DNA from 2 places in the Streptomyces sp. SID8374 genome. Region 2 is predicted to be linked to the other one. Evidence: riboswitches for the same ligand, from Rfam matches in the RefSeq annotation. Region 2 holds a riboswitch; the other holds the start of a gene.
What was found. A riboswitch is a leader RNA that binds a small molecule or an ion and turns the genes downstream of it on or off. The one in region 2 is predicted to bind cyclic di-AMP.

Region 1 (4,183 bases), 430 kb from region 2:
GGCGTCGACCGACGGCAGGATCGCGGCGAAGTTCTCCCGCTTGGGCGTGACGGCCATGCCTCCGTTGACCAGCGACCCGCCTCCAACACCGCGCCCCTGGTAGACGGTGATGCCGGCGAACTCCTCGGCGTCCAGGATCCCGGTGTAGCGGTTGACGGATCTGTCGATCGGGAAGCCGAGGAAGTTGCTCAGCGGCTGCTTGGTCCGGGTGCGCAGCCAGAAGGAGCGGTCGTCCGGCCTGGTGGTGTTGGCGAAGATCTTGCCGTCCGCGCCGGGGGTGTCCCAGGCCATGCCCATCTCGACCATGTGGACGTCCGTGCCGGCCTGGGCGAGCCGGAGGGCGGCGACCGAGCCGCCGTATCCGGTGCCGACGATCAGCACCGGCACATGGGCGCCGGAACCGATCGGGGCCGCCGCCGCGCGGGCCGTGGCCCAGACCGGTGTGGTGGATCCGGCGAGCGCCGCGACCCCGAGAAGAGAACCTGTTCCAGTGATGAATCTTCGACGCGATACACCCTTGGGGGCGTTGCCGTGCGGGGTGGTGTCGTTCATGTGACATCCCTCACTCTCGACAGAGTGCAACAGGTTCTACTGTCGATCGCGTGGTAAGTCACTAGAAACTTGGGGGTAACTTCCCGGTACGCCGAGGGGCCCCGGACCGGTGTGGTCCGGGGCCCCTCGGGCGTGCGCGCGTACGGGGATCAGTAGGCGCCGAAGACGTTGTCGATCGAGCCGTACCGGTCCGCGGCGTAGTTGCACGCGGCGGTGATGTTGGCGACCGGGTCGTAGCTGTCGGTCGAGGTGCCGGGCACGTGGTACGCCTGGAACGTCGGGTCGATCACCTGGAGCAGGCCCTTGGAGGGGGTGCCCTTCACCGCGTTGGAGTCCCAGTTGTTGATGGCGTTCGGGTTGCCCGAGGACTCGCGGATGATGTTGCGGTGGATACCCTCGTAGCTGCCGGGGATGCCGTGCTGGGCCATGACCGCCAGCGACTCCTTGATCCAGCCATCGAGATCGTTGGTGTACGTGGCGGGAGCGGCGGCGGCCGGGGCGGCGGCGGGAGCGGCCGTCGTGCGCTCCGAGCGGTCGGCGCGCTCCGTCGTGGCGGTGCGGGCGGCAGCCTTGCCGGCCTTGGCGTCTGACGGGGCGGCAGCCTTGGCGCCGATGGTCAGCGTGATACCGGGGTGAATAAGGTTCGGGTTCTCGCCGACGACCTTGCGGTTGCCTTCGTACAGCTTCTTCCAGCCGCCGCTGACGGAATGCTCGCGGGCGATCTTGGAAAGCGTTTCGCCGGACACCACGGAATGCTTGACGGGCGCGGCCTTCGTCACGGAATTCGCCTGGGCGGTCACGGAGACGGGAGCCACCGCCTTTTCCGCGGCGACGGAGTGCGCGGGGGCGGCGGATGCGGTGGTGGCGCCGAGCACCGGGAGGGCCAGAACGGCTCCACCCGTGGTCACGGCGGCGATGCCGCGGCTCAGCGAGACGGACTTGGGACGGCGGTGCTTACCCTGTGCGGGCATGGGGAATTTCCTCTCCGGCGCCTACGAGGTGAGCTGTCGGGTTCAGACGGGAGATGTCTGGCCGCATGGACATGCGACTTCACCCCTAGCCGTTCCGGATACCGGATCGGCGGCTTACCTGGGTCCCCCGCTCCTGCCGTACGTGAGTGGGTTTCGGTTTCCCGGACGGCGGCAGGATTCGGCGTTCCATCCGGATTGAGCGTGACCGTAGGCGAAAAGCGCCGGACAGAACAAGCCCCGAATTCCGGATGACCTTTCTCCGCAAGATCGAATTCAGGAATTCCCGGATCCACCCGTTCCGCCGCGTCGTCAACTTTCTTCGCACAGAAGGGAACCGAACCCTCCACTTCTGCGTCCGCACCCTCGGACGTGACGCTCACCACTTCGCGCGGAGGTGGCCGAAACAGGCGCGGCCAAAATAGCTCAACGGCCCCAATAGCCCCTTTATGGAAGAGAAGTCCAAAAGACTCAAATCACCCATACCGCCCCGCAGAAACGGACTTATCGGGCGGTTCCGTAGGCCGGTTCGAGGGTCTCGCCGGCCGAGGGCTTACGGTGTGGGGTGGAGACTAGTAAGCCAACCCTTACCTCCGACGTACGCTGTACCTGCCCGCGTTCGCCCGCCTTAAGGATCACCACGCCATGACACGCCCCGTCCGCGTCGCCATTGTCGGAGCCGGCCCTGCCGGTATCTACGCTGCGGACGCGCTGCTCAAATCCGAGGTCTGCCAGGACCCGGGCGTCTCGATCGACCTGTTCGAGCGCATGCCCGCCCCCTTCGGCCTGATCCGTTACGGCGTGGCCCCCGACCACCCCCGGATCAAGGGCATCGTCAAGGCCCTGCACCAGGTGCTGGACAAGCCGCAGATCCGCCTCTTCGGCAACGTCAGCTACCCGAACGACATCGGCCTGGACGACCTGCGGTCCTTCTACGACGCGGTGATCTTCTCCACCGGCGCCGAGGCCGACCGCGCCCTCGACATCCCGGGCATCGAGCTGGACGGCTCCTACGGCGCGGCCGACTTCGTCTCCTGGTACGACGGCCACCCCGAGGTCCCGCGCACCTGGCCGCTGACGGCGGAAAAGGTCGCCGTCCTCGGCGTCGGCAACGTGGCGCTGGACGTGGCCCGGGTGCTGGCCAAGACGGCGGACGAGCTGCTGCCCACCGAGATCCCGGACAACGTGTACCAGGGCCTCAAGGCGAACAAGGCGCTGGAGGTGCATGTGTTCGGGCGGCGTGGCCCGGCGCAGGCCAAGTTCAGCCCGATGGAGCTGCGGGAGCTGGACCACTCGCCCAACATCGAGGTCATCGTCAACCCCGAGGACATCGAGTACGACGAGGGCTCCATCGCCACCCGGCGGGAGAACAAGCAGGCCAACATGGTCGCGCAGACCCTGGAGAACTGGGCGATCCGCGATGTCGGCGACCGCCCGCACAAGCTCTTCCTGCACTTCTTCGAGTCCCCGGTCGAGATCCTGGGCGAGGACGGCAAGGTCACCGCGCTGCGCACCGAGCGCACCGAGCTGGACGGCACCGGCAACGTCCGGGGCACCGGGAAGTTCACCGACTGGGACATGCAGAGCGTCTACCGCGCCGTCGGCTACTACTCGGAGGAGCTGCCCAAGCTCCCCTTCGACGTGGCCTCCGGCACCGTCCCGCACGAGGCGGGACGCGTCATCGCCGGTGACGAGCACATGGCCTCGGTCTACGTCACGGGCTGGATCAAGCGCGGCCCGATCGGTCTGATCGGCCACACCAAGGGCGACGCCAACGAGACGGTCGCCTGCCTGCTGGAGGACCGCGCCGCCGGCCGTCTGCCCGAACCGGCTACGCCCGCTCCTGAGGCCGTCGAAGCCTTCCTGGAGAGCCGGAACGTCCGCTACACGACGTGGGAGGGCTGGCACAAGCTGGACGCCCACGAGCAGGCGCTCGGCGCGGCCCAGGGCCGTGAGCGCATCAAGGTCGTGGAGCGCGAGGGCATGCTGGACGCCTCCGGCGCCTGATCAGTCCCGTCACTCCTCAGGCCGGGTCCGTGGCACTCTCCGCGCCTTGCGGGCCCGGCCCGCGGAACGTCCGCCACAGGTCCGGCGGGGCGGCCTCCCGGGCGGGCGGCGGCGCTTTCTCCGGGACGTGCGTCCAGCGGGCGGCCAGCAGGATCGCGATGTCGTCGGGGCGGTCCGTGGCCTGTCTGGCCTCCCCGATCACCCGGTTCGCCAGCTGGGCCAGCGGCACGGAGCCGACCCCGGCGATGGTGGCGCGCAGCCGTTCGATGCCCTCGTCGATGTCGGTCCCGGGGCGTTCGATGAGCCCGTCGGTGAACAGGGCCAGCACATCGCCCGGGTCGAGTCGCAGCTCCGTGACGGGGTAGGCCGCCTGCCCGTCGATGCCGAGCACGATGCCGCCGGGCAGGTCCAGCACCTCGGTCCGGCCGTCGGGGTGGCGCAGTACCGGCTGCGGATGGCCCGCCCGTACGGCACGGGCCCGCCCTGTGAGCGGGTCCAGCACGATGTAGCAGCAGCTGGCGAACTGTCCCGGGTCTAGATCGATGAGCAGCCGGTTCGTCCCGCTCATCACCTCCTGCGGGTCATGGTTGCTCAGGGCGAACGCCCGTACCGCACTGCGCAGTTGCCCCATGGTGGCGGCCGCCGAGACACCGTGC
Region 2 (4,183 bases):
CTGCGCGCCGCGCTGCCCTCCGAGGTCTACCTCTGGGTGAACGCCGCCGAGGGCCATACGTACACCGACGAGGAGGCCGAGCGGTGGACGGAGCTGGACCCGCTCTTCCCCTACAGCAGACATCCGCACACCTCGGCGGGGCTGCCCTGCCGGACGGGTGAGTCGGTGATCTCGGTGGACGGTGACGGCACGGTGCGCCGCTGCCACTTCGTCAAGGCGGAGCTGGGCAACCTCTACGACGGCAGCTACCGCGCGGCGCTCGGCCCCCGGGCTTGCCCGCTCGCCGTGTGCGACTGCCACATCGGCTATGTGCACCTGGAGACGCTGCCGCTGTACGACGTGTTCGCGGGCGGTGTCCTGGAGCGGATACCCGCCGGGTTCGGCGCGGGCACGCCGCCGACCGGGCCCATCCCCAGGGGCCCGTCCCGGCGTGCGCTTCCGCTGCTGGAGCCCTGACCGCTACAGCGGCAGCAGGTCCGGCCGCTTCGCCTCGACGTGGTCGCCGGACGACTCGCCGCGCAGCCGCCGCCCGATCCACGGCACCAGGTACTCCCTGGCCCACTGGATGTTGTCGCGCCGCTCGTCGAAGGGGCGGCGCTGGGCCTGCGGCGGCCAGGGCTGGTCCGGGTCGGCGGGCACGTCGTGGCCGAGGACCTGGGCGGCGCGCAGGGCGACACGGGTGTGGCCCTCGGGCGAGAGGTGGAGCCGGTCGGCGTCCCAGGCGCGCCGGTCCTGGACCGAGCGCAGCGACCACAGGTCGAGTACGGGGCACTGGTAGCGGTCGGCGATGGCCCGCAGGTGGACGTTGTACGTGGCGATCTTGCCGCGCATATGGCGCAGCACCGGGACGCCCCGGGTGTCGAACCCGGTGGTGACCATGACGGTGCCGACGGCGTTGGTCAGGTCCGCGACGGCCCGCTCGAAGCGCTCGGCCAGATCGTCGGGGTCGGTGCCGGGCCGGATGATGTCGTTGCCGCCCGCGCAGAAGCTGACCAGGTCGGGAGCCAGCTCCTTGGCGCGGGGGAGCTGCTCCTCGACGATCTGGTCGAGGAGGCGTCCGCGTACGGCGAGATTGGCGTAACGGAAATTGCCGTGCCGGGTCTCGTCCGGGTTCGTCGCCGCGTCGTCGGGGGCCGGGAGCCGGTCGGCGAGCAGAACCGCGAACCGGTCCGCCCAGCCGACGAAGGTGCCGTCGGGACCGGGATCGCCGACGCCCTCGGTGAAACTGTCCCCGATCGCCGCGTACGACCCGATGATGTTCTGCTGCTGGGTTCTCGAATCGTCTGCCACAAGCACTTATCCTGCACCGTTCAATGTGACCTACGCGACCGTAATATGGGGTTGACGGGTGGTGAGATAGACCACCCGGTCAGGTTTTGGTAAACCCGGAATAAGCGGAGGGGCGGTGCGCCGCCGCGCACCGCCCCTCGATCACTTCGTGTTGCCCTCGGGTCAGAGGGAGACGCCGTGCTGCCGCAGGTAGGCGACCGGGTCGACGTCCGAGCCGTAGCTCGGGCCGGTGCGGACCTCGAAGTGGAGGTGCGGGCCGGTGGAGTTGCCGGTGGAGCCGGAGAGGCCGATCTGCTGGCCGGCGGTGACGGTCTGGCCGGCGGAGACGCTCAGTGAGGACTGGTGGGCGTACTGGGAGTACATGCCGTCCTCGTGCTTGATGACGACCTCGTTGCCGTACGAACCGCTCCAGCCGGCCGAGACCACGGTGCCCGGGCCGATGGCCTTGACGGGGGTGCCGGAGGCGGCCTGGAAGTCGGAGCCGGTGTGGTAGCCGCTGGACCAGCTGGAGCCGGAAGCGCGGTACTGGGTGGTGACGTTGGGGTTGTCCAGCGGGGCGGTCCAGCCGGAGCCGGTGGACTGCGAAGAGCCGGTCTGCGCGGAGGTGCCGGTCTGCGCGGCGGCGTCGGACTCGTCGGCCGAGAGGGTGTCGCCCTTCGGGGCCGGCTCGGCCTTCTTCGGCGCGGCCTTCGGGGCGGCCGCCTTGGGCGCCGGGGCGGACTTCTTGGCCTCGGAAGGCGCGGCGGAGCCGGACGCCTTGGCGCCGAGGGTCAGCTTCATGCCCGGGAAGATCAGGCTGGGGTTCCCGCCGACGGTGGAGCGGTTGTCCTGGTACAGCTTCTGCCAGCCGCCCTTGACCTGGTGCTCGGCCGCGATCTTGGCGAGGTAGTCGCCGGAGACGACGGAGTACGTCTTCGGGGCGGCCTTCTTCGCCGTGGCGGGCGCGGTCTGCGGTGCGGCCTGCTGCTGCGCGCTCTGCGCGGCGGCGGGCTTGACGGCGGGGGCCGCCTTCTCCGCGGCGTGGGCGCCGGTGGCACCCATCAGCGGGAGGGCGAGTACGGCGCCGCCGGTGCCCGCGGCGAGGACGCCGCGGTGGATCGGGCCGGACTTGGGACGGCGGTGCTTACCCTTTGCGGGCATGGGGAAGTTCCTCTCCGGCGCCTGCGAGGTGAGCTGTCGGGTTCGGGCTGGAGATGCCCGGCCGCCGGATGGCGACTTCACCCCGAGCCGGTCCGGATCGCTCCGGGCCGGCGGCTTACCTGGTTCCCCCGCTCCTGCCACACGTGAGTGGGTGGGTGCGAATTCCGGGCGGCGGCAGGATTAGGCGGTCCGTCCGGATTGACGGTGACCGTAAACGAGTCAGGACGACAGGAACAAGCCGTCGGTTGCACGCCGGAAACATCGATTCAATTCCGGTTCGGATTTCCCGTCACACTCCGTGGATTACGGATCTTGGCTTTCCGTACGGATCCCGGGAAAACGGCCGGGCGCCACCGCCACGGTCCGTCACGGATATGATCCCGCTCACCTGCGGAATCCCATCTCCCCCATTAGCGGGGCATGTTCTGCGAAATACACCAATACGGACATGGCGTGGACGCCATCCCTGACGCGCCGTCAGCAGACCATTGATTTCCCCGTGCACCGATGTCGTATCGTCGCAGGAGCGCCCTCGCCGGAGAGCCGCGCCGACGCCAGAGATTCCAGGAGCCACCGTGACGCAGCAGGTGCCGCAGGTCCCGCCGACCGAGACCGCACTGACCGGAGTCCGCAACTTCCGCGACGTGGGCGGGCTCCCCACCACGGACGGGCGGCGCACCGCCTTCGGCAGGCTCTACCGCAGCGGCCACCTGGCGCACGCCACCGCCGAGGACGCGCTCTTCCTCGGCGGGCTCGGGCTGCACACCGTCTTCGACTTCCGCAACTCCGCCGACCACAAACTCGACGGGTACGACATCGAGCTGGCCGGTGTCCGCAATGTCAGCATTCCGCTCTCCGACCCGGCCGACGGAGCCGAGTTCTGGCGGCTGGTGCGCGACGGGAACATCCAGCAGCTGCGCTCCATCCTCGCCAACGGCAAGGGCACCGAGCGCATGATCACCATGTACCGGTCGACCATCGTGGACCGCACCGCCGAGCACAGCCGGGTGCTGCACGCGCTGGCGGAGGACAGTGTGCCCGCGCTGATGCACTGCGCGGCGGGCAAGGACCGGGCAGGGCTGTCGATCGCGGTCTCGCTGCTCGCGGTCGGTGTGGAGCGCGAGGCGATCGAGGCGGACTACCTCAAGTCCAACGACCCCCACCGCCGGTACAAGGTGAAGCGCACGGACATGTCCGAGGTCGGGATGTCCGCCGAGGTGATGGAGCTCCTCAACCCGCTCTTCGGGGCGCAGTCCTCCTACCTGGAGGCGGCGTTCGCGGCCATCGACGAGACCTGGGGCACGACGGACCGCTATCTGTCCGAAGGGCTGAACGTCTCCCCCGAGACCCGGGAGCGGCTGCGCGAGCGGCTCCTCGACCAGGGCTGACGGCCTACTCGGCACCCGCCACCATGAAGAGCAGGTAGAGGAAGGCCGCGATCACGTGGCCGACCACCAGGTAGGCGAAGAGCCGGATGACCAGACCGCGCGGCATCCGGCGCTCCTGCGAGTCCTTGGTGGACTTCGGGTGCCTCGGGCTCAGCGGGTCGTAGTGCTCGGAATCGGACATGACGGTCCTCTCTGCCGGCCTCGCGGCCGGTGGGACGAAGGGGTCAGCGCGCGTGGAGCGCGTTGCCGAGGCAGAGCTCGGCCGAGGGGCTCTGGAGCAGGGAGTGGACGAAGAGCAGCTCCGCCCCGCCCCGGTCCAGGGCCGCGATCCGGTGCGGGGTGAGCGAGTCGAAGTGGGCGCTGTC

Region 1: it holds a riboswitch for cyclic di-AMP, as region 2 does, so the genes downstream of both, GTY67_RS33050 (transglycosylase SLT domain-containing protein) here and GTY67_RS31225 (LysM peptidoglycan-binding domain-containing M23 family metallopeptidase) in region 2, are expected to answer to the same signal.

The regions. Positions count from the first base shown of each region.
Region 1 is NZ_WWGH01000002.1:2,205,783-2,209,965, reverse strand. Features, by position in the region: gene GTY67_RS33055 (GMC oxidoreductase) at 1-552, opposite strand, end outside; gene GTY67_RS33050 (transglycosylase SLT domain-containing protein) at 702-1,523, opposite strand; cyclic di-AMP (ydaO/yuaA leader) riboswitch at 1,527-1,717, opposite strand; gene GTY67_RS33045 (FAD-dependent oxidoreductase) at 2,166-3,527, shown strand; gene GTY67_RS33040 (SpoIIE family protein phosphatase) at 3,544-4,183, opposite strand, start outside.
Region 2 is NZ_WWGH01000002.1:1,779,219-1,783,401, reverse strand. Features, by position in the region: gene GTY67_RS31235 (STM4011 family radical SAM protein) at 1-456, shown strand, start outside; gene GTY67_RS31230 (SGNH/GDSL hydrolase family protein) at 460-1,290, opposite strand; gene GTY67_RS31225 (LysM peptidoglycan-binding domain-containing M23 family metallopeptidase) at 1,453-2,430, opposite strand; cyclic di-AMP (ydaO/yuaA leader) riboswitch at 2,434-2,594, opposite strand; gene GTY67_RS31220 (tyrosine-protein phosphatase) at 3,006-3,818, shown strand; gene GTY67_RS34715 (DUF6126 family protein) at 3,823-3,999, opposite strand; gene GTY67_RS31215 (XRE family transcriptional regulator) at 4,043-4,183, opposite strand, start outside.